DNA from 3 places in the Vibrio rhizosphaerae genome. Region 2 is predicted to be linked to each of the others. Evidence: predicted binding sites of a transcription regulator. Region 2 holds the regulator's gene; each other region holds the start of a gene.
What was found. The regulator MetJ, encoded in region 2, represses methionine synthesis genes. The targets are predictions, from matches to a motif close to TTAGACNTNTANANGTCTAA.
Positions count from the first base shown of each region.

Region 1 (11,100 bases), 820 kb from region 2:
CGGCCTTCTGATGTGCGTAATATTCTCTCATCGACATCTCAGCGGCAGCAATATAGCGCGAACCATCAGCGGAACGCATCGGGACAAACACCGCACGAAAATCGCCCCAATGGTCATCATAATCCGCCCAGATAATGCGATTTTCATGCAATGCAGTCAGTAACTGGTGACTAGCATCAGGATAAGGATCGAAAAAACGAACATAGGTATTGTTTTGCAATTCATCTTCGGACGCGCTGGATGATACGAGAACCGCCTGCCCATGCCGCTCAATCACGGTATAAATATAAGTCAGATCCATCTTTCTGCTATATTCGGTCAGTCGCTCAATCGCATGCCAATCTTCGGCTTCGGTTTTAGAATGCTTATCGACCAACCCGTCATGGTAATGTTCACCTAAAGCCGCAGAGGCCATCAAAGCACCGTGATAGAGTCGATTATTCAGATCATCTTCAATCGACTGCTTTGCTTGAACATACAGATATGCAACAAAAGAAACACAGGAAATCACGTATACACAACTGAATAAAATAAATTTCCATGTTTCTTGAATACGAAATTTTCCACGATGAGCGCTTTTAGCAATCTGCTGCATTATTTCTTAACCTACTAAACTCACGACAAAATCAATGTCATCTCTATCAGAATAACCCCAAGATGCAGTTTCAGCATACACCAATCCGTTGCACAAACCAGTTGCATAAACAATGTGCTCAATATAGAACTTACAGCGGTCAATGACTCTTATCTGTATAGCATTTCACTAACATATTAATCTTTATACAGTTATTTTCTCTCCAGAGCCACTCTCTTCACGAAAGCTGCATACCGGTAACTTAGCCATAAAAATCCCCATTCACTTTATATAACTAAAATCATTCAATAAACCGATAAAGTTTGCGTGAAACCACACAAATACACACAATTTGAGCGTAAAAGTGCATCTTGAGATCCATGTCATTAATCAGTATTATTCCCCTCCTTATCTATCGACCTCAGCCGGAGTTGCACTTATGTTAACAATTAACTCAGATGCGAAACTGAAAGACTTGCTTGAATTTCCTTGTTCATTTACCTACAAGGTGATGGGCCATGCAAAACCGGAGTTACCTGAACTCGTTCTTGAGGTCATCCAGCGCCATGCCCCCGGTGATTACAGTCCAACAGTCAAACCCAGCGCGAAAGGAAACTATCATTCTGTTTCCGTCAATATTACGGCTACATCGATCGAACAGGTTGAGACGCTCTATAAAGAATTAGGTGAGATCGAGATTGTTCGAATGGTGCTGTAAGCCAAACAGATCGCTGGACGTTCACCCACAAAACTCTGTTGTTTTTTGAAAAATTCAATTTTTTTTGAACAACAAAAACAGCAATCTTCCCTTATCAATCAAATTGTTAGAATGGCTCATCCCAAGGTGTGGCCATTTTTTATCATCATTGAGTAGTTCCATAACCCGAAGCAGTTTATAATCCAAATACTTTATTTATCGCGGATGAGTCCTATTATGGAGAACCAACTCGTTATCAAACGACTCGGTCAACAAGACTATCAGCCTATCTGGCAAGCGATGCACGATTTTACCAACCAGCGAACAGACGAAACCTGTGATGAAGTCTGGCTGGTTGAACATCATCCTGTTTTTACTCAGGGTCAAGCCGGAAAAGCAGAGCACATTCTCAATCCGGGAGACATCCCCGTCGTCCAGAGTGATCGCGGCGGACAAGTCACCTATCATGGTCCCGGACAACTGGTCGTTTATTTTTTGCTCGATTTAAAGCGCAAGAAGCTTGGCGTCAGAGCGCTTGTCACACACATCGAAAATATTGTCATCGAGACACTGAATGCATTTGATATTCAGTCACAGGCCAGAGCCGATGCCCCCGGTGTGTATGTCGGAAATAAAAAGATCTGTTCTCTGGGGCTACGGATTCGCAGAGGCTGTTCTTTTCATGGGCTGGCTTTGAATATTAATATGGATTTATCACCATTTTTAAGGATCAATCCTTGTGGCTATCAAGGTATGGAAATGGTTCAGGTCAGTGAGCTCGGTGGTCCGTCCGACATACAAACCGTCGAAACACAACTCATTAAAACGCTTGTATCAGCACTGGGTTACGAGCATATAGAATTCAAAACAGAAGCAATATCATGAGCAAACCGATTCAAATGGAAAAAGGCGTCAAATACCGTGACGCTGACAAAATGGCACTGATTCCGGTCAAAAATATGCCGACCGAACAGAAAGAGCAATTGCGTAAACCTGCGTGGATGAAGATTAAACTACCGGCAGATAGTCAACGCATTCAGGATATTAAATCCGCCATGCGTAAGAATAATCTGCATTCGGTCTGTGAAGAGGCTTCCTGCCCCAATCTGGCAGAGTGCTTTAATCATGGCACTGCCACTTTTATGATTCTGGGAGCAATTTGTACGCGTCGCTGTCCTTTCTGCGATGTCGCACATGGGCGTCCTTTAACACCTGATGCGCAAGAGCCGCAAAAACTCGCACAGACTATCCGGGATATGAAGCTCAGATATGTGGTTATCACCTCGGTTGATCGTGATGACTTACGCGATGGTGGTGCGCAACATTTTGTGGATTGTAACCGAGAAATTCGGGCACTCAATCCTGAGATTCGCATTGAAACACTGGTTCCCGACTTCAGAGGCCGGATGGATACCGCACTGGATATCCTGAAAGATAATCCGCCAGATGTATTCAATCACAATCTGGAAACTGCGCCGCGCTTGTACCGGAAAGTGAGACCCGGAGCAAACTACAAGTGGTCTCTGGAATTATTACAAAAATTCAAACAGCAACACCCGGACATCCCAACCAAATCTGGTCTGATGATGGGGCTGGGTGAAACAAAAGAAGAGATTGTCGAAGTGCTCAAAGATCTGCGTGCCCACGGCGTCACGATGCTGACCTTAGGTCAATATCTGGCACCGAGCCGCCATCACTTACCCGTAGAACGCTATGTCCCACCGGAAGAGTTTGATGAACTGAAAGAGATTGCGCTGGCACTCGGCTTTACTCATGCCGCATGTGGTCCGTTTGTTCGTTCCTCCTATCATGCTGATTTGCAAGCTAAAGGCATTGAAGTCAAATAATGCCAATCAGCCGGTGCCCCCACCGGCTGATTAGCCGCTCAACGGCCTATCACCAACATGACCATTTGAGGATAAACACGGCACAAGCCTTCCGCAAATGTGAAACAATTGCCATAATTTGAGCTGTAATATTGAATCTATGATGGTTGTTCTATAGTCTAGAGAGCAACTCGAATTCACTGTCGATGTAAGGATATATATGATGAAAACAGCCACGATCTGGGGCATTATCGGACTCGCGGTCACACTCGCAGGTTGTGCTTCAAATACCAAAGAAGACAACTACCGTGAAGCGTCTTTTGAGCTTTGTAATACCGACGTGAAAGTCTACTCGCTGGATAATGCAGGACGAGTCCGCATCGTTTGTGCCGACGGCTCTAAATTTGCCCTCAAATCAGAAAGCACGCTCGAAGTGATGCGTGGGATCAACATTGATTATTGTGACGGCGAAGGGTTAGGCAAATTTACTGAAAGTGAAAACTACTACTTATTCAAATGTAAATCAGGTACAACACTGAGCATCTCTAAAGATTAATCCCCGTATTGAGATAATATTCTCAATCGCTGATTGCCCTTTCACAGACACTTTTGAATCTCTTGTTTCGTTGTGAATATGCTTTATTTCAAAATAATAAACCCGCGGAAAGCGGGTTTATTTTTATCACCAAAATGATTCGGTCACTTATGCGTAAACTGGGAGGCGCTTACAAATTTCGAGAACTTTTGCTTTCGTCGCATCAATCACACTTGGATCATTGATGTTGTCCAACACATCACACATCCAGTTTGCCAACTCTTTCGCGTCATCAGCGGTAAAACCACGTCGAGTGATTGCCGGTGTGCCGACACGAATACCTGAAGTCACAAACGGACTCCGAGGATCATTCGGTACTGAGTTCTTATTAACGGTAATATTCGCTGCGCCGAGAGCCGCATCCGCTTCTTTCCCTGTGATATCTTTGTCGATCAAATCAACCAGGAACAAATGGTTTTCAGTACTGTTCGACACGATTTTATAGCCACGCGCCTGGAACTGAGCAACCATCGCTTTGGCATTTTGCACGACACGCGCCTGATAGGCTTTAAACTCAGGTTCCATCGCTTCTTTAAACGCAACTGCTTTTGCCGCAATCACATGCATCAGAGGACCACCCTGACCGCCAGGGAATACAGCAGAGTTCAGTTTTTTGTACATCTCTTCACCGGCGTTTGACAGAATCAAACCACCACGCGGACCAGCCAGTGTTTTATGGGTTGTCGTGGTCACAACGTGAGCATGTGGGACTGGTGTCGGATACACGCCCGCAGCGATCAGACCCGCCACATGCGCCATATCGACAAACAGGTAAGCGCCGACTTTATCTGCGATTTCACGCATCCGAGCCCAGTCAACAACTTGTGAATATGCAGAAAATCCGCCAATAATCATTTTCGGCTTATGTTCAACCGCCAACGATTCCATTTCGTCGTAGTTAATCTGACCCGTTTCATCAATGCCATAAGGAATCACATTGTAGTGTTTCCCGGAGAAATTCACCGGAGAACCATGTGTCAAGTGACCACCGTGAGCCAGACTCATCCCTAAAACAGTATCACCGGGATTCAACAATGCCATATAAACAGCACTGTTTGCCTGAGAACCTGAGTGAGGCTGGACGTTTGCATATTCACAATTAAACAGTTCGCATGCGCGCTCAATCGCTAATGTTTCAACTTTATCGACGTACTCACAACCACCATAATAGCGCTTGCCCGGATAGCCTTCCGCATACTTATTGGTCAGCTGAGAGCCCTGAGCTTCCATCACGCGTGGGCTGGTGTAGTTTTCTGAAGCAATCAGTTCAATGTGTTCTTCCTGACGAAGAGTTTCTTCTTGAATGGCTGCGAAAAGATCCGCATCATAATCAGCGATATTCATATCACGCTTAAGCATCTGTATCTCCTGACTCAGATTGACTGAAATGTTTAATAAAATGACATTTTGACTTAACGCAAACGTTTTCGCCATCTAATTTAGCGCGTATTCTACCTAAATTGATTTAGGTCATAAAGCCCAAATAGACAAATTATCATGCAGTTTTTTCATGATACCGAAAAGTCACACCACAATAACCATCATGTGTGTCAACTTTGCTGTTTACATCATGTAAAGTATCAAAGACATAGGTTTACCTGAATTTAGCCTATCTAGCTACCGAAAACGTCACCTTTTCTTTAGTATTCTCCGCAAATTGTCCCAATCCTTTTGACTATCGATGGAAAAGCACACATTTCAGGAAGACATTATTGCCATGATTACCGGGAGCTTTTTAGTTGCTCAGGGAATTATGTTTCTACAAGCAGCAAATGCCATTACCGGTGGCACAGCCGGATTAGCACTATTATTGAACCACTTAACGCCATACTCTTTTGGTGTGCTGTATCTACTGTGCAACACCCCTTTTTATTGGCTTGCCTGGAAACGATTCGGCCAACGGTTCGCGTTGAACAGTTTCATTTCCGGACTACTGGTTTCCCTGTTTACCGGACTATTTTCACCGCTGGTACAACTCACCGACACCAATCCTGTTTACGCTGCCATCAGCGGCGGCCTCCTGATGGGATTGGGTATGTTGATTCTCTTTCGCCACCGGTCAAGTTTAGGCGGCTTCAACGTATTCTGCCTGTTTGTTCAGGATAAATTAGGCATTTCTGTCGGTAAGACACAATTATGTATTGATGCATCGATTGTCTGTGCATCTTTCTTTTATCTCCCACCAGAGACAATTGCTGTTTCCATACTCAGCGCAGCTGTCCTCAATGTCGTCCTTGCGATGAACCATAAACCATCACGATATTGTGTCACTTACGGTTCATCATAAAGGGTCAAGTTCAGTGTTTTTTATCTTCTATAACTTGATATTGAACAAGAAATAGCACATTTGTCCAAAAAGACATCATTCAGTCATAAATTATTAGAAAAGGCTTTACAGGCTGCATAGGTTTGCTATGATGCGCCCCGCACCGAAGAGATGAATCGGGAATATTTCTTCAACACAACGTGCACACCCTGGAGGGGTTCCCGAGTGGCCAAAGGGAGCAGACTGTAAATCTGCCGGCTCCGCCTTCGATGGTTCGAATCCGTCCCCCTCCACCATATTCAACATGGTTGAATTATTTGATTCAGGCATGAACAAAACACTCTGGAGGGGTTCCCGAGTGGCCAAAGGGAGCAGACTGTAAATCTGCCGGCACTGCCTTCGATGGTTCGAATCCGTCCCCCTCCACCATATAGAAAAGCCAGCATATTGCTGGCTTTTTTTCTATCCGTTGCTTTTCTATCCGGTGACTCAGACCACTCAATTCACATCAGACTTCAGCGATACCCGTTGCTACTTCATATTGCAATAATTGCAAGCAAAGAGACTCGAACCAATACAGTGTCTCCCTGCTTTAATGACATCATCTCAATATGGCATCAATACTATCTTTTCTGAGTACAGAAAAACCATCAAGCCAAATAAGCCGGAACATCTTTGATGCTATCAAGCACCACATCGGCAAGTGATTCACCGGCTTCAGTCACGGGTTTTCCGGTACGGACCAGAATTGAAGTCCCGACGCCAGCCGCCTGAGCTGCAATCAGATCTGAGGGTTTATCCCCCACCATCACTGACTTCGCCATATCAATGTTGAGAAAATCACGGGCAGAGATAAACATGCCGGGACGCGGTTTTCGACAATCGCAGTTCTGCTTATATTTCTCGTCGCCATGCTCAGGATGATGCGGACAATAATAAATCCCATCCAACTCGATCCCACGGTCAATAAAGTTCCAGTCCATCCACTGCGTCAGGCTCAAAAAGCGCTCTTCGGTAAACAATCCCCGGGCAATTCCGGCCTGATTGGTCACCACTACTAAAAGATATCCCATATCCTTCAGGCGTTTTGTTGCCTCAAATACCCCATCAATGAAGTGAAAATCATGTTCATCATGAACATAGCCACTATCCATATTGATCACACCATCGCGATCCAGAAACACTGCTGGTTTAGCCAAAGCTTTACCCCATCCGACTGATTAATGTCGGCTATTATACTCAAACTCACACTTGGAGATACACCCAAATCCCTTCGTCTCCTGTTACAGATTTTTGATTGCTTTTTCCAGCCTAATCGCCACAATAATAACTTTAGACGTCTAGACGTCGAAAATGATTGACTTCATTATCATGAAGCCATAGCATCCATTACCAAATCGCAGGTGTTGTTCCGGATTGAATACAAATTCATCACGCAACACACCATACCTCAGCATACAATGCTTGATCTGAGGTGAAATGAATCAACTAAGTAGGTCCTAGTCAGGGTTTCTAATGATTGAAATAAATCACGTCAACAAAATGTTTGGTCAAGGCGACAATCAAATACTCGCCCTGAAAGACATTAATCTCCATATCCGGCAAGGGACGATCTTTGGTGTGATCGGCTCTTCCGGTGCCGGGAAAAGTACGCTGATACGCTGTGTCAATATGTTGGAGTCTCCCACCAGTGGTGAAGTCATTGTGGACGGTGTTGACCTGACCAAATTGAGTGCGGCTCAATTGTGTCAGGCCAGACGCAATATCGGCATGATATTCCAGCATTTTAATCTGTTATCATCCCGAACTGTATTTGACAATATTGCTTTACCGCTAGAACTTGCAGGTCAGAATCAGCAATATATCCATAATAAAGTCAATGAATTACTGACACTTGTCGGTCTTGCCGACAAAAAACAAGCCTATCCGTCCAACCTCAGTGGCGGGCAAAAGCAACGCGTTGCAATTGCCCGCGCACTGGCGAGTGATCCGAAAGTGCTGTTATGTGATGAAGCCACCAGTGCATTGGATCCGGCCACGACCCAATCAATTTTACAACTGCTTAAACAGATTAACCGTCAGCTAGATATCACGATTTTGCTCATCACACATGAGATGGATGTAGTGAAAAGCATCTGTCATGAGGTCGCCATCATCGGTGACGGAGAGTTGGTTGAAAAAGGTAGTATCAGCGATATTTTTGCCCATCCGAAAACCGAGCTCGCACACCAGTTTATTCGCTCGACACTGGATTTATCGATTCCGGAAGATTACGAAAATCGCCTGCATCCTGAACGGGTTCCGGGCAGTTATCCGCTTGTCCGGATGGAATTTACCGGCGCGACGGTTGATGCCCCGTTGGTTTCACATATCTCACGGGATTTTAATATGGATGTGAATATTCTCAGTTCTGATCTCGATTATGCCGGCGGTGTCAAATTTGGCATGTTGGTCGCAGAACTCCTTGGAGAAGCGGCCAACGATCAGGCCGCAATCGAATATCTCCGTTCACAGCATGTAAAAGTAGAGGTCCTTGGGTATGTCAATTAACCTCATCGTTGACTGGATCAGTCAAAACAGCCATCTGATTTTGAACGCCACTTGGCAAACCGTTTATATGGTTGCATTTTCAGGTCTGGTCGGCTTCCTCATTGGTATTCCGCTCGGGGTCATCCTGCATATTACGAAACCGAAGGGATTATTAGAAAACAGACGCCTTAATCGTATTTTAGGTGCCGTGGTCAATGTCGGTCGTTCGGTACCGTTTTTGGTCTTAATGGTTGCTATTATTCCGTTCACCAAACTCTTGATCGGTACATTTATCGGCACCACCGCAGCCATCGTCCCATTGACCATCGGTGCGATTCCGTTTGTTGCCCGGCTGATTGAAGGGGCGCTGCTCGAAGTCCCTGCCGGTCTGGTTGAAGCCGCCCAAGCTATGGGGGCGAAACCGCTGCAAATCATTACCAAAGTGCTGTTACCGGAAGCGATGCCAACCATTCTCAATTCAGTCACGATTACGATGGTGACACTGGTCAGTTACTCGGCGATGGCAGGAACGGTCGGTGGCGGCGGTCTCGGGGATGTGGCCATTCGTTATGGTTTCTACCGTTATGACATTACCGTGATGGCGGTGACCGTTGTCATGCTCATTGTTCTGGTTCAGATTATTCAGTCAATTGGCGATGCGATTGTGCGCCGGGTTGACCATCGATAACCGACCGTCCAACTAAACAATAACAACACCGATGATTGATGATCATCGTTCAGGATTAAGCCAAGGAGAAGTACATGAAATTAAGTCTAAAGGGTTTACTAACGATTGCGACGGCAGCTTCAGCACTCGTGCTGGCCAGTTGTGGCGATAAAACTGCCGATAATAACAAAATCAAAGTAGGTGTCATTGCCGGGGCAGAAACTCAGGTTGCCGAAGTTGCTAAGAAAGTGGCAAAAGATAAATATAACCTCGATGTCGAGCTGGTCACATTTACTGATTATGTCACGCCTAATGCTGCACTTGATGATGGTTCTGTTGATGTAAACGCATTCCAGCACAAACCCTATCTGGACCAGCAAATTGCAGACCGTGGCTACAAATTAAAGATTGCTGGCAAGACGTTCGTTTACCCGATTGCCGGATATTCCAAAACAATCAAATCGGTTGATGCTCTGAAAGCAGGTGACCGAATTGCGGTTCCGAATGATCCAACCAACCTTGGCCGCTCATTGATTCTCCTTCAACAGCAAGGTCTGATTACCTTACGTGATGGTGTTGGTCTAAAAGCCACAGTGCAAGATATTGTCAAGAATCCAAAGCAGTTAGAAATCCTTGAATTAGATGCAGCCCAACTGCCACGTTCACTGGATGATGTGACGATTGCAATCATCAATACAACCTTTGCCAGCCAACTGCACCTCTCTCCAGAAAAAGATGGTCTTTTTGTCGAAGACAAAGAATCACCATATGTGAACCTGATCGTCGCACGTGAAAATAACGTCAATGACCAAAACGTGCAAAACTTCGTCAAAGCCTATCAGACAGATGAAGTTTATCAGGCTGCGATGAAAATCTTCAATGACGGTGTTGTCAAAGGCTGGTAAAACCAATAACAGCGGTCAGCGTGATAACAGGCTGCGTCTTACGACAAAAAAAGGGCATTCAATGCCCTTTTTTATGGCTTCATTTTGCTGAACACTTACTTCAGGTAATCCCACGACAGGTTCGACACAATCCGGCATGCATCACATTTGAAATGGAAAATATCATGCAGAGGCCCGGCTAACCGCCATTCACCACCACATTTCGGACAACGACGATGTTGTTCATCTTCCAGGCTGGTTCCGCCGACACGGTACTGATAATAGTAAGTGGGAATTTTCGTCAAATACTCAATGCGTCCCCGCAAATCCCAGCCACGTCGGAACAAATCACTATCCGGCATCATGATCTCGGTTAAAGCAGCGTGTTCCGCCTGACACCCACCGGCCATCTGTAATTCATCACAAGCCTGCCATTCTGTCTGCCACTTAATCACCGCTTTATGATCCCCATTGAAGGTCGCTGGAATCCGGTACAAAGGAATCGGCAGAAGCGTTTCACCATTGCGCAATGGCGAGCAAGTATGCACATAGGTCGTATAAAGCACCTGCCATTGACGCGGTTCATCGGGATCGGTTTGCTCCGAGTGAATATCCCGCCCCAGAACGCGCACTTTGGGAGCCAGTAAGCTCGCCTCTGCCAATCTGGCGAGACAACGCCGGACAAAATCGGAGTGATAACGCGGATGCAAGCTCTGTTTCTCCGCACACACCGCACGGACAAAAAACTCACCGTCGCCCATCACCACCGGAAATTCCCGACCCAGAATCTGGCCGTTAAACCGCAGGGCTTCCAGTAAACCGGAAATCACCCCTTCAACGGCAGCAACCGTGGTGTTATCAAAACATTCAAACTGGAGTTCAACAACGTACATCCGTTACACCATCGGTTCTAATTGATCTAAGAAAGTATCGAGCGTCGGTGCCAGTACATCCCGTTTCGAGGTGCCGAGACGCTCCAGAATCACTTCACCACTGAGATTACAAATCGAAATCACATCAAGTTCTGCATCGGTAGCCGCAATAAAAACCGTTGGTTTGAGT
Region 1 covers NZ_AP024903.1:1,096,911-1,108,010, reverse strand. Annotated here, with positions in the region: gene OCV37_RS04770 (ATP-binding protein) at 1-595, opposite strand, end outside; gene ybeD (DUF493 family protein YbeD) at 1,014-1,292, shown strand; gene lipB (lipoyl(octanoyl) transferase LipB) at 1,509-2,156, shown strand; gene lipA (lipoyl synthase) at 2,153-3,118, shown strand; gene OCV37_RS04750 (hypothetical protein) at 3,321-3,653, shown strand; gene glyA (serine hydroxymethyltransferase) at 3,801-5,051, opposite strand; gene OCV37_RS04740 (YitT family protein) at 5,374-5,979, shown strand; tRNA gene OCV37_RS04735 (tRNA-Tyr) at 6,170-6,254, shown strand; tRNA gene OCV37_RS04730 (tRNA-Tyr) at 6,303-6,387, shown strand; gene gmhB (D-glycero-beta-D-manno-heptose 1,7-bisphosphate 7-phosphatase) at 6,609-7,157, opposite strand; gene metN (methionine ABC transporter ATP-binding protein MetN) at 7,474-8,508, shown strand; gene OCV37_RS04715 (methionine ABC transporter permease) at 8,498-9,175, shown strand; gene OCV37_RS04710 (MetQ/NlpA family lipoprotein) at 9,250-10,059, shown strand; gene OCV37_RS04705 (Zn-ribbon-containing protein) at 10,155-10,931, opposite strand; gene syd (SecY-interacting protein) at 10,935-11,100, opposite strand, start outside.
Region 1: the regulator MetJ is predicted to act here: its motif matches at 7,291-7,310, upstream of metN (methionine ABC transporter ATP-binding protein MetN).

Region 2 (11,100 bases):
TTGCTTTCAAAACGCTCAAACAGTGTAAATGCATCCGCTGTACCACCAGCAAATCCAGCCAGAATTTTATCGTTATACAGGCGGCGTACCTTACGGGCATTTCCTTTCATCACGGTATTGCCCAGAGAAACTTGACCATCTCCGGCAATAACAACTTTATTATCACGACGGACGGATACGATTGTAGTCACGAGAGGACCTCTTCCATTTTATAAAGTGTGTTAGAAAACTATATAAGGACAAGCGGGTTTGAATTCAAGTCAAAAGGCGGGATATCGTTGTTATTTCCTCCGGAATACCGTCATCGGCTCCGGAGGATAGAAAGAAATGTGTTTATTGCTTTTCCTTCCAAATCGCACACGGTTCAATCTTAGCGCGCTGAAGTTTGTGCCGATCACGTTCGGCATCACGTTTAAATTTGTAAGGGCCGATCACCACACGGTACCAACTACTATCTTCTTTCTTGCGGATTTTACTTTTAATCCCCTGAAAAGCGATATCCAGTTTCCGTTTTTCAGCCTGAGCCATTGTTTTATAAGCGCCACACTGCATAATGTACGGAATATCCGATACCTTCAGTGCTTTCGGAGTCACTTCGATCTCACGTTGAGGCAACGTATCAACATAGTCCCACTTTTCAGTCGGCGGCGGGGGAAGCGTCTGTTGATTGTCATGTGTCGATTGCTTCACTTCGGCTTGATGAACCACAGGCTGACTCGCCGGAGGAGACGGCTGTGTACTCAGTGTATACAAACCATAACCAAACACAGCCACCAAAATCACAGCGAGCGTACCACTCAACCAAGGGCGCTTCTTCGGGGCTTTTCGCGCAGTTTTCTTCGTTGCACTTCCCCGTTTCACATAGTCTTTATTAGCCACTAAATTACGCTTACCTTACAAACAATGACTGTATGTTAAAGAAGACCATCAGGAAGCACAACTCTGAGCACAATACCCAGCGTTATTATTGAGACTCACTCGATATCATCCGCGAGGAGCGGCAACACTTTCACGAATCACCAGTTTTGTTTCCAACAGGCGTGAGCCCGCACGTACATCGTGTCCCCGAAGGACTTCTAACATCATCAGCATCGCCTGACGGCCAATTTCATATCGAGGCTGAGAAACGGTGGTTAACGGTGGATCACAATACTGCGCAAAATTAATATCATCGAAACCAACTACGGATAAGTCCTGAGGGACTCTCGCGCCTAAGCGTTTCGCTTCCTGAATCGCCCCGATAGCCATCATATCGTTGTGACAAAAAACGGCGCTCGGTGGATCAGACAAACCTAAAAGGAGCCGAATCGCTTTTACTCCGGCTTCAAAACTGAAGTCACCTTTATAATGATAGGCAGGATTCATCGTAATGCCGGCACGTCTTAAAGCCTGCATATACCCTTGATGACGGAAATGACACAGAGCAGCAGAATCGGGACCGGCAATCTCACCAATCTTTTTATGGCCCATTTGAGTGAGATAGTTAACGACCTCAAACGCCGAGGTCAGGTTATCAATATGGACAGTCGGCAACTCCAGCTCGGGGGCGTACTCACAGGCCATCACCATCGGCGGTAAATTTTTCTGCTCCGGTTTACTGGCATCAAATGGTAAATCGGTACCAAGAAGTAACATGCCGTCGGCTTGTTTGGTGAAAACCAAATTGACAAAAGAACTTTCCCGTTTCTTCTGTTGCCCACTATCACCAAGTAGTACTAAATAACCATGCTCGACAGCCGCATCCTCAATACCACGAATAATTTCAGTAAAGTACGGGTCACAAATATCGGGAACGATCGCAACAATTGTTTTCGACTCGTTACGTCTTAAATTTCGTGCCAGTGAATTCGGAGAATATCCGGCTTCAAGAACTGCATCTTCAACCCGTTTTCTTGTCGTTGGCGACACTTTTTCGGGATTCATCAATGCCCTAGATACGGTCGCGGTTGACACTCCCGCTAGTTGAGCAACATCCTTCATTGTCGCCATACATTAAAACCCTCTTTCAAAATAGTATTTGCTATAAAACTGATTGATTGCACACACTTTTGATATATCTATCAAGAACTTGATGAATGTGCTTCCATAGTTTAAGCATTTCTACGGATAAAGTTACGGTCTATTTAACACTTCTTACATCATAAACGAGAAATGGATCACGATACATAGGTTTTATGTGGCAACCAAAAGACAAATCAAGTCAACGCGCTTCCCACCGACTCAATCAGGAGCGGGTCATTATGACAAATCGTGTGGTTCAACATCGAGTGACCACCGTACTTTCCCCGCAAGCGGTAGGCGTTGAATGACAGGTTTGGCACTCATTAACAGTTTTTGCATCATGGGCCGGGTCATTGTTTGCATTAATAGCTGCCAGCGATATTTCCCGGCTCGTTTTGCCATCGGCGCCGGAGATGGACCTAAGACCGTACAGGTTGCGTGATCAAACAGAGGATGAACTTCCAAAGTCTGCTTCACTTGTCTGAGAAAATCCTCGCCAAGTTCGGCTTGATTTGATTCAGCTTTAAATAACGTCAAATAACTGAAAGGCGGTAATAATGCCAGTTTCCGTTCATGCAATGCACTCATGGCAAAATGGCGGTAATCTTTCTTGAGTAATGCCTGCAGTAAAGTGTGCTCCGGATGATGTGTCTGAAGAATGACCTCACCAGGCTGACTGGCTCGTCCGGCCCGACCTGCGACCTGAATGAACAGCTGCGCCAATCGTTCAGATGCACGAAAATCATGGCTGTATAAAGCACTATCAACATCAAGTAAACCGACCAGTGTCACCCGAGGAAAATGATGGCCCTTGGCCAACATCTGTGTCCCGATCAAAATATGATATTCCCCCTGATGAACAGCCTTGAGAGCTGATTCCAGCGAGCCTTTTCTGCGGGTACTGTCCCGGTCAATCCGGATCGTGCGATAGTGAGGAAAAATTTGCGCCAGTTGGCTTTCCAACTGTTCGGTCCCGACACCCACGGTGGCCATCTGTGTCGAACCACAATCATGACACTGATGTAATACCGGGCGCTGAGAACCACAGTGGTGACAGCGAAGCTCTTGTGTCACCTGATGATAGGTATAACGGGCATCACAGCGCTGACAATGGGCGACCCAGCCACACTCATGGCACATCAATACCGGCGCATATCCCCGTCGGTTGAGAAACAGTAAAACCTGATTCCCGACCTGCAAGTGCTTTCTCATTTCAGCAATCAACGGTGCCGATAGTCCGCCTTCAAGATAAAGCCCTTTAACATCCAGAACCCGATGGGTCGCAGGGACGGCATCACCAGCCCGTTGTGTCAAAGTTAAGTGGTGATATTTACCACTGAGCGCATTCTGTAAGGTCTCAAGAGCAGGCGTTGCTGACCCCAAAACAATCGGAATCTGTTCAAGACTGGCACGCATGACCGCCACATCCCGCGCATGATAACGTAAGCTATCCTGCTGTTTATACGAGGCATCGTGTTCTTCATCGACGATAATAATGCCTAAATCAGCAAATGGCGTGAATAAGGCAGAACGCGTACCAATGATCACGCCGGCATGGCCATCACGGGCTGACAGCCATGCGTTCAGCCTTTCCGTCTCATTGAGCCCAGAATGCATCACCACCACCGGCACCATAAAACGAGAGCGAAAACGCTGAATTGTTTGCGGTGTCAAACCAATTTCGGGCACCAGAACCAACGCTTGTTTTCCTTGCTTCAGAACCGGTGCAATCAAGTTTAGATAGACTTCCGTTTTCCCCGAACCGGTGACTCCTTCCAATAAATAACAACCAAATTCATGCTGGCTGTTAACCGTCGCAATCGCAACGGACTGCTCCATATTCAGTTGTGGCTTTTCTTCTTCGTCTTCCAGTAACTCAGGCCACGGCTGAGGCGTCGGTTTGCGCTCAATCGCTTCAATCCACCCCTTTTCCTCCAGCGTGTTCAAGACCTGACGACTGATTTCCTCATCGACGAATGTTTGATGACTTTGTATACCGTTTTCCAGCAAACGCAGTACTTTAGCCTGCTGAACCGCACGGCCAAGCCCCTGCATCAGCTTATCCCGTCCGGCGGATGTCAGACACCACTCTCGCAAGGTGGTAAAATCTGCCGCCTTTCCTTTTCTCAATGCTGCCGGCAATGCATTAGATAAAGTATCGCCAAGTGGATATTGATAATACTGGCTGCACCAGATAAACAGTCGAAATAAGCTCGTCGGCCAGACAGGCTGATCATCCAATACGGCGCGAATCGGTTTCAGCATATCCGGGCTCAGCTCTGATTCATCTCCGAGCGCAGTCACAATGCCAATCAATGTCTGCCGCCCAAACGGCACGGAAACCCGGCCACCGATCACAGGCTGACAATGTGCGGGTATCAGATAGTCGAACTGTTTATCTAAAGGGACAGGTAACGCCACTCGGGCAATGGATGGATGCATATCACTGAACATCAGATGTAAAAATCATGGACCACAGTCTAATCGAAGCGACGGTGAAATTCGAGGCAGCAATGAGAATGGTGAAAATAACAGCAAAACTAGTTGATCCCCGCTCATGGATTCTTTAATATAGCGCGCCTTGATGATGCGGATACCCGTATCACAACCGATGTAAGACGATATGATTAACTGACATGTGGTGTCCGGCAACGATCCGGATAGCGACATGGCCCGATTTTTGAGGTTCTCCCATGAAAACTGGTATCCATCCAGAATACAAAGTTGTAAGCGCAACCTGTTCTTGCGGCAACGCTTTCGAATTCAGATCAACACTGGACAAAGATTCTCTGCACTTGGATGTTTGTGACAAATGTCACCCATTCTATACTGGTAAACAACGTATCGTTGATACCGGTGGTCGTGTAGATCGCTTCAACAAGCGTTTCGGCGCGCTGAGCAGCGGTAAAAAATAATTTCTCTTCACTGAGAATTTTAAAAAGGACACCAGCAGGTGTCCTTTTTATTTTCCCAAACCCATCCCCACACTCCTGATACCAACCTTATTGCCGTCAGTCATCATGACCTATCGATATAGTACTGATTTGCCAATATCAATGTAATCGTTGCATAAAACAGAATATATCAGCATAAACTCCTCCAACCTCTCCATATTTATGTGATTTTTAAATACATAATGCCATGAGTGCCTAGGCAGATCCCCTCACATCCATTAGAATGATGTCTCTTTCCCTGTAACTTTTCCGATCAACATTACAACGAGACGCGACCCTTATGTCTGAAGATAATCACCAAGATTTAACCCCCGAAGAAGCATTTCGCCAGAAAGCTTTGGATTATCACGCCATTCCGACTGCAGGAAAAATTGCAGTCACCCTCACCAAGCCAGCTGATACCGCTGCAGATCTGGCTTTAGCCTATAGCCCCGGCGTTGCCGAGCCTGTTCGTGAGATTGCGCAGGATGTCGATAATATTTACAAATACACCGCAAAAGGAAACACCGTTGCCGTTATCTCTAACGGAACAGCGATCCTTGGACTCGGCAATCTAGGGCCAATGGCATCTAAACCGGTGATGGAAGGAAAAGCATTGCTTTTCAAACGATTCGCCGGCCTTGATTCATTCGACATTCAAGTGAAACACCGTACTATCGATGAGTTCGTCGAGACGGTTGCGAATATTGCCGATACGTTTGGTGGCATTAATCTGGAAGATATCAAGGCACCGGATTGTTTTGAAATCGAACGGCGTCTTATCGAACGTTGTGATGTACCAGTATTCCACGATGACCAGCACGGCACAGCCATTGTCACTGCGGCAGGAATGCTCAATGCCATTGAACTTCAGGGCAAAGATCTGAAAGAGTGTACGATCGTTTGTCTGGGTGCCGGCGCAGCTGCCGTTGCCTGTATGGAACTGCTGATCAAATGCGGGGCCATGCGTGAAAAAATCTATATGCTTGATCGTAAAGGGGTGATTCACACTCGTCGTGATGATCTGAACGAATACAAACAGTTATTTGCCAATAATACGGATAAGAGAACGCTGGAAGATGTGATTCAGGATGCTGATTTATTCCTTGGCGTTTCAGGTCCAAATCTGCTGCCACCGGAAGCATTAGCCCTCATGGCAGAAAAACCGATTGTCTTTGCCTGCTCAAATCCAGATCCAGAAATTAAACCGGAGCTGGCTTATCAAGTTCGCAACGATTTGATCATGGGAACAGGTCGTTCTGACTACCCAAATCAGGTCAATAACGTTCTGTGCTTCCCGTTCATCTTCCGTGGTGCCTTGGATATTCGGGCGAGCGAAATTAACGATGAAATGAAAATAGCAGCGGTTGAAGCGATTCGTCAGCTTGCAAAAGAAGCAGTACCGGCAGAAGTCTTAAAAGCGGCCAGTGTCGATAGCCTTTCATTCGGCCCCGAGTACATCATTCCCAAACCGATGGATCCTCGCCTGCTGCCCCGGGTAGCCAGAGCCGTAGCTCAAGCAGCCGTTGACTCAGGCGTTGCCCGAATTTCAATGCCTGAAGGTTACATGCAGGATTAAGGCAACACACTTAATCCACAGTACAAGAAAGAGGAGACACCCAGTGTCTCCTCTTTCTTCATTTTGCTTTTAATCTATCGGTTCAGGCTGGGATATTTTGCAAGGCTTGCTGATAACTCTCCAGTTGAGCCACCTGTTTAAGATAACGTTGAATGTTCGGATAAGAAGATAGATCGGCCCGCATGTCGGCTAGCTGTAATACCAGACTCATCTGAAAATCAGCACCGCTAAGCTGCTCTCCGGTAAACCATGTTCGCTGCGCTAGCGTGTCATCGATATAACGTAAAAAAGTAGAAACGCGAGGCTCAATGACTATCTGATCCATCTTATTGAGGAAGGAACCAATCAACGGACGCAACAAGAATGGGAGCTTTTCTCTTGATTTGATAAAGATCAGCCGCATCACCAACCACATCATGAACGAGCCTTCAGCGGCATGTAACCAGTAACGATAATCCAGTAATGCCTGACCCGACTCAGGCCGGAAACGATGTTGGTGATCGTAGGCATCGATCAGATATTCAATAATGGCACCCGACTCGGCAATCGTCTGTTCGCCGTCAACAATCGTCGGTGACTTACCTAACGGATGAATGGATTTCAGAGCATCTGGTGCCCCCCAAGTTTTCGGGTCCCTGCCATAATGAACAACTTCATATTCGAGCCCGAGCGCTTCCAACAGCCAAACCACACGTATGGCCCGGGACTGCTCAAGGTAATGCACATAAATCATACCGACGTTCCTTCTGCTCAAGACGCTTCTGCTCATCTCAGGAAGTCACTCTGTGTTAGTTACATGACTTCCTTTCGAGAAAATACCGCGGATTACTCATCATAAGATTCAAATTCAATGCCCATTGCGGTCATCATGGCTTTTGCTTCGGTCGGAATATCATCCGGACGATCTTTACGCAAATCTTCATCCGTCGGCAAAGGCTGCCCGGTATAGGCATGTAGAAATGCTTCACACAAAAGCTCACTGTTTGTTGCATGACGTAAGTTATTGATCTGGCGTCTGGTCCGTTCATCCGTCAATACTTTAAGAACTTTCAACGGGATAGAAACCGTAATTTTCTTGACCTGCTCGTTTTTCTTACCATGTTCAGCATAAGGACTTATATATTCACCATTCCAATCAGCCATTGCTTCCCCTCATTGCCGGAATCCATCATTATTATCAAAAAAAGTAGGTGTTAATTTTAGCTTTATTTACTGCTATAAGCAAAGACATATAGACGTCTGGAAGTATTGACGTCTTATTGAAAAATCAGTAGAGTGAGCAACCACACTCAATCCGTGTTGGTTGAGGCTGTCAGTCATGAACGCCACCTGTCACCAAGTAGAAAGGAATCACATATGAGCACTCGCAAACCTGCAACTATCGCCGTTAGAACGGGTATTGAGTCAGACACGCAGTACCATGCTGTCGTTCCGCCGATTTATCTCTCAACGAATTATGGATTTCCGGCATTCGGAGAAGTCCCTCAGTATGACTATACCCGTTCCGGTAATCCGAACCGCGGACTTCTGGAACAGGCACTGTACGAGCTGGAAGGCGGTCAGGGTGCCGTCATTACCAATTGCGGGACATCCGCGCTCAACCTCTGGGTCTCTACTTTTATCGGCCCTGATGATCTCATTGTCGCACCTAATGATTGTTATGGTGGCACCTATCGTTTATTCAATACCCGAGCCAACAAAGGCGACTTTCGGGTGTTATTCGTCGATCAATGTGACGAGGTTGCACTGACTGAGGCTCTGGCCCAGAAACCAAAACTCATTTTGCTGGAAACCCCATCGAACCCGCTGGTTCGCGTCGTCGATATTCAAAAAATCTGCCAACAGGCCAAACAGGTTGGTGCTTTAGTTGCCGTGGACAATACTTTCCTGACTCCGGTCTACCAACAGCCAATATCTTTGGGTGCTGACTTTGTGATCCATTCTACGACCAAATACATCAATGGCCACTCCGATGTGATTGGCGGCGTCATCATCAGTCACAGTAAAGAACACGCAGAACAGCTTTCCTGGTGGGCCAACTGTATCGGTGCTTCCGGCACACCATTCGATAGTTATATGACGCTCAGAGGGCTTCGTACCTTGAGTCCGAGAATGCGTTGCCATGAAGAAAACTCGCTGAAAATACTCGCGTACTTGCAGTCCCACCCTCTCATCGGGACCATTTACCACCCAAGCTTACCGACTCATCCCGGTCATGAGATTGCGAAAAAGCAGCAAAGTGGCTTTGGTTCGATGCTTAGTTTTGAATTTGCAGGGAGCTATGAAGAGTTGCAACAATTTGTCAGCCGGCTCAAGCTGTTTTCATTAGCGGAATCACTCGGTGGTGTCGAAAGTTTAATTTGCCACCCGGCGACGATGACTCATCGTGCGATGGGTGAGGAAGCGCTCCACAAAGCGGGAATTTCGCTACAACTATTACGGCTATCAGTCGGCTTAGAAGATGCTGATGACTTGATTGCCGATCTGGATCAATCCCTGAATTGGGTAAAGGAGAATCGTTGATGACCACCGTACGCCACCTCCATAAATTCGGAGGAAGTAGTCTGGCTGATCCGGCATGTTATCGCCGCGTTGCTCACATCCTCAAAGAGTACTCGCAAAGTCACGATCTGGTTGTGGTTTCTGCCGCAGGCAAAACAACCAATCAACTCATTGCTTTTATTGAAAATCTCACGGTTGCACCGCAGCAGGCTCAAGAAATTTTGGCTCAAATCCAACAATTTCAACGTCAGTTGATTACCGAATTGCTCGAAGGCGAAGCCGCTCAGGCATTGACGAACCGGCTCGGTGATGAGTGCATGACCCTTGCAAAACTCACCGCCCCACTGACAGCGGCTCAACAGGCATTTGTGCAGGCTCATGGTGAGATGTGGTCATCTCGTTTAATGGCCGCACTACTCAATCAGCAAGGATTAATGGCGATTGCACAAGATGCCAGAGCCTTTTTACGCGCTCACCGGGAGACACAACCGGAAATCGACCGGGCTCAGTCTTATCCGCTGCTCAAAGAAATTCTGGCGCAACACGGTCATCAGCGGATCGTGATCACGGGCTTTATCGCACAAGATGAAGCCGGTGAAACCGTGCTGCTGGGACGCAATGGTTCCGATTACTCGGCGACCATCATTGGTGCACTGGCAGAAGTCGAACGGGTAACCATCTGGAGTGATGTCGCCGGTGTCTACAGTGCTGACCCCAGAATTGTCTCCGATGCCTGTCTGTTGCCGTTACTTCGTCTGGATGAAGCCAGCGAACTGGCGCGCCTTGCCGCACCGGTCCTACACAGTCGAACATTACAGCCTGTCGCACAAAGTGCGATAGATCTGCACCTCCGGTGTAGTTACGACCCTGAAGCCGGCTCAACCCATATCGAACGAGTGCTTGCTTCAGGACGGGGAGCCAAAATTATTACCTCTCTGGATGAAGTCTTGCTGATTGAACTCAGTTTCTCACGCGGACACGATTTCCAGCGGTTATACAAACAAGTGATCGAGCAGCTCAAACGAGCCCAGCTTACACCACTTGCTTATGACAAACAGGATGACCAGTATCGCATCCAGCTTGCTTACACGGCTGAAATTGCGTCTGGTGCTTTATCTTATTTGCAAGATGCAGCGATTGAAGCCGAAATCCGCCTCAAAGAAGGTTATTCACTCGTCGCAGCTGTCGGTGCAGGTGTGACTAAGAATGCGAACCACTGTTTTGGCTTTTATCAGCAGCTCAAACAGGCTCCGATTGAGTTCCTGTGCGAATCTGAATCAGAATTAAGTCTGGTTGCGATACTTCGTCAGACTCCCGTAGATACGTTTGTGAATCAACTGCATACCCATCTGTTTCAGGCACAGAAACGTGTCGCACTCGCTCTCTGTGGCAAAGGCAATATCGGTTCGAGCTGGCTTAAGCTGTTTACAGAGCAGAAAGCCGAGCTGGAAAAACGTCGCGGGATGAATTTTGAACTGGTTGCAGTCATTGATAGTCAGACCTACTGGTTTGATGAACAAGGGATTGACCCGACAAAAGTCGAAGCCCATTTTATTGAAGAATCCGTCCCGAATGATGGGCAGGAATGGCTGTTCAAGCTAGGACAAATCCGCGGCTATGATGATGTGATTGTGCTGGATGTGACAGCCAGTGCTGAACTCGCTTCACAGTATATTCAGATTGCAGAGCAAGGAATGCATCTGATTTCCGCCAACAAGGTCGCAGGCTCTTCCAGTAGTGAATACTACTATCAAGTCAAAGACTCTTTTGCAAAAATCAGCCGTCACTGGTTTTACAATGCGACGGTTGGCGCGGGTCTGCCAATTAATCATACGGTGAGAGATCTGCGGGAAAGCGGCGATGAAATTGTCGCCCTTTCCGGGATTTTCTCAGGCACATTGTCCTGGCTATTCCAACAATATGATGGCTCCGTGCCTTTCAGTGAGTTAGTTGATCTGGCTTGGCAACAAGGCTTAACCGAACCGGATCCGAGAAATGATCTGGATGGTTCCGACGTCATGAGAAAACTAGTGATTCTGGCGCGTGAATCCGGGCTGGATATTGAACCCGATCAGGTCACGGTCG
Region 2 covers NZ_AP024903.1:281,784-292,883, reverse strand. Annotated here, with positions in the region: gene hslV (ATP-dependent protease subunit HslV) at 1-191, opposite strand, end outside; gene ftsN (cell division protein FtsN) at 334-879, opposite strand; gene cytR (DNA-binding transcriptional regulator CytR) at 985-1,989, opposite strand; gene priA (primosomal protein N') at 2,239-4,443, opposite strand; gene rpmE (50S ribosomal protein L31) at 4,695-4,916, shown strand; gene OCV37_RS01220 (malic enzyme-like NAD(P)-binding protein) at 5,236-6,513, shown strand; gene OCV37_RS01215 (glutathione S-transferase family protein) at 6,596-7,246, opposite strand; gene metJ (met regulon transcriptional regulator MetJ) at 7,339-7,656, opposite strand; gene OCV37_RS01205 (O-succinylhomoserine (thiol)-lyase) at 7,870-9,036, shown strand; gene OCV37_RS01200 (bifunctional aspartate kinase/homoserine dehydrogenase II) at 9,036-11,100, shown strand, end outside.

Region 3 (11,100 bases), 860 kb from region 2:
AAAATACGCTCATCGCGTTCAACCGTCTCACGAAGAATCCGCTTGGTTTTCTGTAAATCAGCAGAGTAAGACACCCCTATCATGAGGTCAATTCTCCGCGTTGCATGACGTGAATAGTTCGTAATCGCGCCACCAATGACAGAAGAGTTAGGGACAACAACCATTTTATTATCCGGTGTTTTCAGAATCGTTTGAAAGATTTGAATACTTTCAACAGAGCCAGCAACACCGGCCACTTCAACATAATCGCCGGATTTAAACGGACGGAATGCAACAATCAAGATACCGGCAGCAAAGTTTGACAGCGATCCTTGGAGCGCTAAACCAACCGCTAAACCCGCTGCACCAATGACGGCCACAACTGAAGCCGTTTGTACGCCAATTCGTCCTAATGCAGCAATTAACACGATGACAAATAGCAGATAACGCACCAAACCATGAATAAATTCGACGACGGCCGGATCCATATCTTTTTTACGCAAGACCTTCGCAACACTACCAGCAATTACTTTAACGAAAATGTTCCCGAAGAACAGAATCAGAATAGCTGCGATGATATTCACACCATACTGTAATAAAATATCTGAGTTATTCTCTATCCAGCCATTTACCTGAGATAAGCTATCAGATAAAGGTAGAGCTTCATTCATGAGTGATTCTCCAGCCATTTACTTTCCCTCTTTTGATCATAAAACTGATTATTTTTATCATATCAACTATCAAACAAGTTATACCAACACCACAGTGATTATATCAGCAATAAAAAACCCGCTCATCAGAACGGGTTTTCTAACAATAATTTGATATCAATTCAAATTATAGCACGTCAATTGCATTCAAATCTGCAAATGCTTTTTCAAGACGCTTCACCATAGAAGCTTGACCGGCGCGTAACCAAACACGTGGATCATAGTATTTCTTATTCGGTGCATCTTCACCGGTCGGGTTACCGATTTGGCCTTGCAGATAATCGTGGTTGTCCGCTTCATACTGACGGATACCATCCCATGTTGCCCACTGAGTATCAGTATCGATGTTCATTTTGATAACACCGTAGCTGATTGATTCCTGAATTTCAGCTTCGCTGGAACCAGAACCACCGTGGAAAACAAAGTTCAGAGAGTTTTCAGGCAGGCCGAATTTTTCAGAAACATGAGCCTGAGAATCACGCAGAATTGTTGGTGTCAGAACAACGTTACCAGGTTTGTAAACACCATGAACGTTACCGAAAGACGCAGCAATCGTGAAACGATGGCTGACTGCATTCAGTTTTTCGTATGCATAAGCAACATCTTCAGGAGAAGTGTACAGCTCAGAAGAATCCATATCTGAGTTATCAACACCATCTTCTTCACCACCGGTACAACCCAGTTCGATTTCAAGCGTCATGTTCATTTTTGCCATGCGCGCTAGATATTTTTCACAAATCTCGATGTTTTCTTCCAGAGTTTCTTCTGACAGATCAATCATGTGAGAAGAGAACAGTGGCTTACCTGTTTCAGCGAAGAATTTTTCACCGGCATCCAGCAGACCATCGATCCATGGCAGCAGTTTTTTAGCAGCATGGTCAGTGTGAAGAATGACAGGCACACCATAAGCTTCAGCAACAGTATGAACATATTTTGCACCAGCAATCGCACCCAGAATCTGAGTTTGCTGACCTTCAAGTTTCAAACCTTTACCGGCAAAGAAACCTGCGCCACCGTTAGAAAACTGAACAATCACCGGAGACTTAACTTTTGCAGCCGCTTCAAGTACCGCGTTTACAGAATCAGTACCAACACAGTTAACAGCTGGCAGTGCAAATTTATTTTCTTTCGCTACTTGAAAGACTTTCTGAACATCATCGCCAGAAATGACTCCTGGTTTTACAAAATCGAAGACCTTAGACATGGATTTGATCCTATTTTCTGTCGTTTAAAATAAAACTATTTAATCAATTTTTACAAACGTATGCTGTAGGTGTTTACCTGTAATGGCAACTATTCTAGCAAATAACCATCGTTCTTGCACAATTGCCGCCGGAGGTAAACAGAAAGCGGGAGTCGTATCTTCTCCCGCTTGATATCATCATGCTTTTGCGCGCGCTTCCAGCATTTCAACAGCTGGTAAAGTTTTTCCTTCAACAAACTCAAGGAAAGCACCACCGCCAGTCGAGATATATGAGACATCCGCTTTAATACCGAATTTATCAATTGCAGCCAGCGTATCACCACCACCTGCAACAGAGAATCCTTCTGAATCAGCGATTGCTTGAGAGATGCCTTTGGTACCCGCTTCAAAGTTCTTGAATTCGAATACGCCAACCGGACCATTCCAAAGGATTGTTTTTGCTTCTTTCAGAATTTTAGCCAGTGCCGCTGTTGAGTCAGGACCTAAGTCGAAAATCATGTCGTCGTCCTGAACTTCAGATACGTCTTTGATTTCTGCTTCTGCATTTTCGTCAAACGCTTTGGCACAAGCGACGTCAGTTGCAACCGGAATAGCGCACTCGTCCATCAGTTTTTTCGCCGTGTCAACCAAGTCCGCTTCATACAGAGACTTACCGACATTATGACCTGCTGCAGCGATAAAGGTATTCGCGATACCGCCACCAACGACTAATTGGTCAGCAATTTTTGACAACGACTCAAGCACAGTCAGTTTGGTAGACACTTTTGAACCACCAACAATCGCAACCATCGGACGAGCCGGGTTATCCATCGCTTTACCCAGTGCATCCAGCTCATTTGCCAGCAAAGGACCGGCACATGCAATCGGTGCATGCATACCCACACCGTGAGTTGAAGCTTGAGCACGGTGAGCGGTACCAAATGCGTCCATCACAAATACGTCACACAGTGCTGCATATTGTTTAGACAGAGCTTCATCATTCTTTTTCTCGCCTTTGTTAAAGCGAACATTCTCGAGAACGACCAACTCACCTGTATTCAGCGTTAAACCGTTGAGGTAATCTTTGGCAAGTTTTACGTCACAATCCAGTGCATCTTGTAAGTAATTTACAACAGGCTGCAGTGAGAATTCTTCTGCGTATTCACCTTCTGTCGGACGGCCAAGGTGAGATGTCACCATGACTTTTGCGCCAGCCGCAAGGCAGTGTTTAATCGTTGGCAGTGATGCCAAAATCCGTGCATCTGATGTTACTTTGCCATCTTTTACCGGCACATTCAGATCGGCACGAATGAATACGCGTTTACCTGCTAAATCCAGGTCAGTCATCTTGATTACAGACATGGTTGTCCCCTCAAATTTGCAATATTGGAAAATATTTTTACAGCTCCGCAACCCTGCCGAGCCATCGTTTATCTTGATATTTGATTCACCTGTCGCAGACCATCTTATTTATTTCACTCTAAAAAATAAATACATCTTCGTTCTCGGTAAACTACTGTAGTGAATCCATCGCCAAAGCCGTATCCAACATACGGTTTGCAAAGCCCCATTCGTTATCGCACCAGACCAGCATTTTTACCAGCCGTCCGTTACTCACTCTTGTTTGAGACCCGTCAACAATGGCGCTATGCGCATCATGATTGAAATCGCTCGAAACAAGCGGAGCTTCAGTATAGTCAACAATGCCCTGTAATGTACACTGAGAAGCATCAATTATGGTTTGATTTACGTCATTAACTTTAACATTTGTGTTAATTGTGACACTCAAATCCATCGCGGTTACATTGACCGTCGGCACCCGTACCGAAATGGCTTCGAACTTATTTAGAAACTTAGGAAAAATACGTTCAATCCCTTTATGTAACTTGGTGTCTACCGGAATAATTGACTGACTGGCAGCCCGGGTTCGGCGCAGATCATGATGGTAAGCATCGATCACGGGCTGGTCGTTCATTGCGGAATGAATGGTGGTAATCGTCCCCGAATCAATACCGAAATTGTCATCCAGCACTTTGATGATCGGCACAATACAGTTGGTCGTACATGAGCCATTCGAAACAATACGATGCTCAGCTTTCAATGAATCATGATTGACGCCATAAATAATCGTGTTATCTAAGTCGTGCCCACCGGGGTGTGAAAAAAGAACCTGCCGCGCACCAGCGTCTAAATGAGCCAGTCCATCATCCCGAGAACCGAAAACACCGGTACAATCGAGCACAATATCGATATTCAGATCACTCCACGGCAGAAGCTTTGGCTCAGATAAATGTAGAATCCGAATCGCATCTGAGCGGCCATCGTCGTGACCGATGTATAAGTGTTCCTGATCATGAAGAACTTTTTTAAAAAATCGACCATGACTCGAGTCATACTGGAGAAGATGTGCCATCGCATCCGGTTGAGCCAGTTCATTGACGGCCACCACTTCAATGTGCTGATTCTTGCCACTTTCATAGACAGCCCGCAAAATATTCCGACCAATCCGGCCAAAACCATTGATGGCGATTCTTAGCATTCTTCTCTCACCTTATTCTTATTGTTCATTTTTAATTAGAGCAGTGATAGTAACGGATCGTATAAAAAAATAACATTGGTTATCTCTTTCTGCACCGGCGTGATACTAAATACAGACAGACTTGCTGACGACAAGCATCATCACAGACCAATCATCCGACGAAAAAATGCCGGACCAGAGGCCCGGCATTCTATGCATGATATTCCATGCCTGATCAGTCACTGTGTTGGTCTTTAGCCTATAGACAGCGCCACTTCGACAACATTGTCAACGGTAAAGCCGAACAGTTTGAACAGTTCGCCTGCCGGTGCTGACTCACCAAAGCTGGTCATGCCGACAATCCGGCCATTCAGGCCAACATATTTGTACCAGTAATCGGCAATGCCCGCTTCAATGGCAACGCGTGCCGTCACCGCTGCAGGTAATACTGCTTCACGGTAAGCCGCATCCTGACGGTCAAAGGCATCGGTCGAAGGCATTGAAACCACACGCACCTGCTTGCCTTTGGCAGTTAATTCAGTCGCTGCCTGAACCGCCAAATCCACTTCAGAGCCGGTCGCAATCAGAATCAAATCCGGTGTGCCCTGACAATCTTTGAGGATGTAACCCCCTTTGGCGATATTCGCTACCTGCGTCGCATCCCGCTCTTGTTGCGCTAAGTTCTGACGCGAGAAAATCAGTGCCGTCGGGGCATCTTTGCGTTCAATTGCCAGTTTCCAGGCCACCGCGGATTCCACCTGGTCACAAGGACGCCAAGTGCTCATATTCGGTGTCAGGCGCAGTGAGGCAATTTGCTCCACCGGCTGGTGGGTCGGACCATCTTCACCCAATCCAATCGAGTCATGGGTATAAACCTGAATGTTCTGCACTTTCATCAACGCCGCCATCCGCATCGCATTACGCGCGTATTCCATAAACATCAGGAAAGTCGCTCCGTAAGGGATGAAACCGCCATGCAATGCAATCCCGTTGATGATTGCCGTCATACCGAATTCACGGACACCGTAATGGATATAGTTGCCGGACGCATCCTCCGCCGTCAGTGATTTTGAGCCGGACCACATGGTCAGGTTCGATGGCGCTAAGTCAGCTGAGCCACCCATAAATTCAGGCAGAAGCTTACCGAAAGCTTCCAGTGCATTTTGAGATGCTTTACGCGATGCAATGGTGGCCGGATTCGCTTGCAACTCAGCAATGATTTGATTGGCCTGAGTTTCCCAGTCCGCTGGCAATTCACCATTGACCCGACGCTTGAATTCAGCCGCCAGCTCAGGATAAGCCGCCTGATAAGCAGCAAACTTGTCATGCCATGCCGCTTCTTTCGCTGCGCCGGATTCTTTCGCATCCCACTGCGCATAAATATCAGCCGGAATTTCAAACGGGCCATATTCCCAGCCCAGTTGCTCACGCGTTGCTTTGATTTCATCCGCACCCAGCGGGGCACCGTGACAATCGTGAGAGCCGGATTTGTTCGGTGAGCCAAAACCAATCACGGTTTGCGTACAAATCAGCGTCGGACGTGCTGTTTCAGCTTTCGCCGCTTCAATCGCTGCTTCAATCGCCGCCGCATCGTGACCGTCTACCGCCGGAATCACATGCCAGCCGTATGCTTCAAATCGTTTTGCCGTGTCATCGGTGAACCAGCCGTCCACATGACCGTCAATTGAAATGCCGTTGTCATCCCAAAACGCAATCAGTTTGCCCAGTCCCAAAGTCCCAGCCAGAGAGCAAGCTTCATGAGAAATTCCTTCCATCAGACAGCCATCGCCAAGGAACGCATAGGTGTGATGGTCAACGATAGTGTGCTGGTCACGGTTGAACTGTGCTGCGAGCGCTTTTTCGGCAATCGCCATCCCGACCGCATTGGTGATGCCCTGTCCGAGTGGCCCAGTGGTGGTTTCAATCCCCGGTGCATAGCCGTACTCCGGGTGACCCGGGGTTTTTGAATGCAACTGACGGAAGTTTTTCAGGTCATCAATCGACAGGTCATAACCGGTCAAATGCAACAGTGAATAAATCAGCATCGAACCGTGGCCGTTAGACAGGACGAAACGGTCGCGGTCAGCCCAGTTCGGGTTTTGTGGGTTATGGTTCAGATGAGAGCGCCACAGCACTTCAGCGATATCCGCCATCCCCATCGGGGCGCCGGGGTGACCTGAATTGGCTTGTTGAACACCATCCATACTTAAAGCGCGGATTGCATTCGCGAGACGTTTTTGGGAAGACATGTCAGCTCCTGAAAGTCATAAAGCAAAAAGAAAAGTAAATTACGACGCAACAACACCGTATAAAAAATAATACCATCTTAAAAAAGCACCATATTGTCGCAAAGCCCTTTCTTTGGCGCAATCGATTTACCGTCCCAATAAATGCGCCATCTGTCGCAGATCTATCGGTTATTTCGGCGAAATCAAAATTTTGTCACTGACTGGATAAGCATTCGGATGTTTATCCACCACCAAAAAAAACTTGTAATTCCACTTTCACTGCATAGAATAGACGTCTAGATGTAAAAACATCTCTTGCGCTTAGCGCTTGTTTGTAAATAATTTCGAGTAAGTGTTCAGTATGACTTGCTCATCATCTGAGTGGAGTTCTCATGACAAAGCATCTGTTTACTTCTGAATCCGTATCAGAAGGACATCCTGATAAAATTGCCGATCAAATTTCCGATGCCGTACTTGATGCGATTTTAGAACAAGACCCGAAAGCGCGTGTTGCCTGTGAAACCTATGTCAAAACAGGCATGGTCATGGTTGGTGGCGAAATCACGACATCCGCCTGGGTTGATATTGAAGAATTAACCCGGACGACCGTGCGTGAAATCGGCTATACCCATTCAGACATGGGATTTGATGCTGACTCTTGCGCGGTTTTAAATACCATCGGCAAACAGTCTCCTGATATTAATCAGGGCGTTGATCGCGCTGACCCGAAAGAGCAAGGCGCCGGTGACCAAGGTATCATGTTTGGTTACGCGACCAATGAAACCGACGTGCTGATGCCTGCACCTATCACCTATGCACACCGCTTGGTACAACGTCAGTCAGAAGTACGCAAAAACGGCACCCTGCCTTGGTTACGCCCGGACGCAAAATCACAGGTCACTTTCCAGTACAACGAAGGCAAGATTGTCGGTATCGATGCAGTCGTACTATCCACGCAACACAGCGACTCGATTTCAACCGATTCACTGAGAGAAGCGGTGATGGAAGAAATCATCAAGCCCACACTACCGAGTGAATGGTTAACCAAAGAGACCAAATATTTTATCAACCCAACCGGCCGTTTTGTTATTGGTGGTCCAATGGGTGACTGCGGTTTGACCGGACGGAAGATCATTGTCGATACATACGGCGGTGCTGCCCGTCACGGTGGCGGTGCTTTCTCCGGAAAAGATCCATCCAAAGTTGACCGCTCTGCCGCCTATGCAGCTCGTTATGTTGCCAAAAACATTGTTGCGGCCGGTCTGGCTGATCGCTGTGAGATTCAATTGTCTTATGCGATTGGTGTCGCTGATCCGACCTCAATCATGATTGAAACGTTCGGTACCGAGAAAGTGTCACATGACATCATCATCGAAGCGGTTCGTCAGCACTTCGATCTGCGCCCTTACGGACTACAGGAAATGCTGAATCTGTTGCAACCGATTTATAAAAAGACCGCTGCGTATGGTCACTTCGGTCGCGATGAATTCCCATGGGAAGCCACCGATAAAGCCGCATCATTGCGAGACTTTGCCGGTCTGAAGTAACTCGTTCTGACCTCGTCAACTACGTCGGCTTATCGAGCCTCGTATTTGAGATAGCAAGCCCTCCCCCGGAGGGCTTGCTTCTTTGTGCAGAAACCGACATCATCGCAGTGAATCAGGTGACTGGTATTGAATGTCATATCCAGTCCTTCCCCCCCTCGATAGAAAGATAAAGGTCGGAAAACGTGTCTCTCTCCTCAGTCCCAGCTGAATTGCATCGCCAGATTGATGCCCGCATCCAGTCCTGTATTGAGCAAGCGTCGCACTACTTTCACCACCCCTTCCCACAACCGACTCTCAGCTATCGCTTGCGCGGCAAAGCCGCTGGAAAAGCCTATTGTCATCGCTGGGAAATCCGTTTAAATCCGGTATTACTTCTTGAAAATCAATGTGAGTTTTTACAGCAAGTGATTCCCCATGAAATCGCTCACTTACTGGTTCACCATCTTTATGGTCGTGTGAGACCACACGGTTCAGAATGGCAATCGGTAATGAAACAAGTATTTGGTTTACCGCCGCTCACCACGCACCAGTTTGATACACGTTCAGTCGCCGGAGAGACCTTTACATATCACTGCCAGTGTCAGCAATTCTCGCTGTCGGTTCGCCGTCACCGGAAAGTACAACGGCAACAAGTCATCTACCGCTGTACCCGATGTGATCAACCACTGATATACCATGATGACAACGCTCAGTGACCAACAAAAATTTTCCGTTTAGATTTCAATTGCCCCTCTTGTAATTTAACGTCGCAGCGCCCATCTTATACCAACAAAGGGACAAGCCTGACGTAATGGCAAGCTTGTTGAAAATCCCAGCCTCCGACGCTGGTTCAGAAAAAGTTGATTCAGGAATATCTATGAGAGTGCCCCGCATTTATCATCCCGAGAAAATACGCGCTGCCAGTCTGGTCACATTAAGCGAAGATGCGGCTGGCCATGTGGGCCGAGTTCTGAGAATGCAAACCGGGCAGGACATCTTATTATTTGATGGTCATGGCGCTGAATATCCGGCTGAACTTGTCGAAATCAGTAAAAAAACCGTGACGGCACAAGTTGGTGAAGCTGAGGTCAATGACAACGAATCGCCGCTGCACCTGCATCTTGGCCAAGTAATTTCCCGCGGGGATAAAATGGAATTTACCATTCAGAAATCCGTGGAGCTTGGCGTCAATACCATCACCCCACTGTTATCAGAGCGATGCGGTGTTAAACTCGACCAAAAACGCTTTGAGAAAAAATTACAGCAATGGCAAAAGGTTGTCATTGCCGCCTGTGAACAATGCGGCCGTAATACCATTCCTGAAATCAGACCGATCATGACACTGGCAGACTGGTGCAGCGAAGAGACTCAGGCACTGAAGCTGAATTTACATCCTCGCGCATCGTACTCAATTAATACCCTGCCGACACCGGAGCAAGGTATTCGTCTGCTAATCGGCCCGGAAGGCGGCTTGTCCGCAGAAGAAATTCAGATGACGAAAAATCATCAGTTTGAAGAAATCTTACTCGGTCCCCGCGTACTCAGAACAGAAACGGCAGCCTTAACGGCGATTACCGCACTACAAGTACGCTTTGGTGACCTCGGCTAAATGATGGCCAATTGAAGACTTGGAGAAGAAAAACATGATTAAACTAGGCGTTGTGATGGATCCGATCGAAGCGATCAACATCAAAAAAGACACCACCTTTGCGATGATGCTTGAAGCACAGCGTCGTGGCTATGAAGTTCACTACATCAGAATGGATGGCCTGCATTTAGATCAAGGGGTCGCTTATGCCGATACCCAAATCGTGCACCTTCAGGAAGATCCAAACCACTGGTTTGATATCCAATCCAGCCAGAGTATCGCTCTGTCAGATCTGGACGCAGTTCTGATGCGTAAAGATCCACCGTTTGATACCGAATATATCTACGCGACTTATATTCTGGAAAGAGCCGAAGAGCAAGGGACGCTGATCGTCAATAAGCCACAGAGCCTGCGTGACTGTAATGAAAAACTGTTTACTGCTTGGTTCCCGGAGTTGACCCCGACCACCATCGTGACCCGCAAGGCAGAGAAAATCAAAGCCTTCCAAAAACAACACGGCGATATTATTCTCAAACCACTGGACGGCATGGGCGGAGCTTCCATTTTCCGGGTGAAGGCCGGAGATCCGAACCTGTCAGTCATTATCGAAACCCTGACCAATCAGGGTCAGAATTACTGTATGGCACAAACCTTTGTTCCGGATATCAGTAATGGCGATAAACGTATTCTGGTGGTTGACGGCGAGCCGATGCCATACTGTCTGGCTCGGATTCCACCAGAAGGTGAGACCCGGGGGAATCTGGCTGCCGGCGGCACCGGAGAACCACGCCCACTGACAGAAACAGATCGTCAGATCGCTGAGACAATTGCCCCAGTTCTGAAGGAAAAAGGGCTGATTTTCGTCGGACTTGATGTGATTGGTGATAAACTCACCGAAATTAATGTCACCAGTCCAACCTGTGTGCGAGAAATTGAAGCAAAGTATAATATTTCAATTACAGGCAAGCTCATGGATGCAATTGAACGTCGCATAAAAGCATAAATGATGTCAGAATTTCGCGCTGAATAATGAGGGCTCATCGGATGAATTTAACCAATCATTTTCTTGTGGCAATGCCGGGGATGCAGGATCCTTACTTCAAAAACAGTGTGATTTATATTTGTGAACATAATGAAGAAGGGGCAATGGGGCTGATGATTAATGCCCCAATCGATATCACGATCGGCACCATGCTCAAGCAGGTCGATATTGATCCGATCTATCCGCAGGAGAAAACTGAAAGTCTGGAGAGCCCTGTTTTTAACGGCGGTCCGGTTTCCTCGGATCGGGGATTCATTTTGCATCGCCCCAAAGATTACTATGAATCCAGCCTGCAAATGACGGATGAACTGAGTGTCACGACTTCA
Region 3 covers NZ_AP024903.1:2,931,004-2,942,103, forward strand. Annotated here, with positions in the region: gene mscS (small-conductance mechanosensitive channel MscS) at 1-668, opposite strand, end outside; gene fbaA (class II fructose-bisphosphate aldolase) at 817-1,893, opposite strand; gene OCV37_RS12760 (phosphoglycerate kinase) at 2,071-3,234, opposite strand; gene epd (erythrose-4-phosphate dehydrogenase) at 3,386-4,411, opposite strand; gene tkt (transketolase) at 4,645-6,639, opposite strand; gene metK (methionine adenosyltransferase) at 7,011-8,165, shown strand; gene OCV37_RS12780 (SprT family zinc-dependent metalloprotease) at 8,348-8,860, shown strand; gene rsmE (16S rRNA (uracil(1498)-N(3))-methyltransferase) at 9,022-9,753, shown strand; gene gshB (glutathione synthase) at 9,788-10,735, shown strand; gene OCV37_RS12795 (YqgE/AlgH family protein) at 10,777-11,100, shown strand, end outside.
Region 3: the regulator MetJ is predicted to act here: its motif matches at 6,907-6,926, upstream of metK (methionine adenosyltransferase).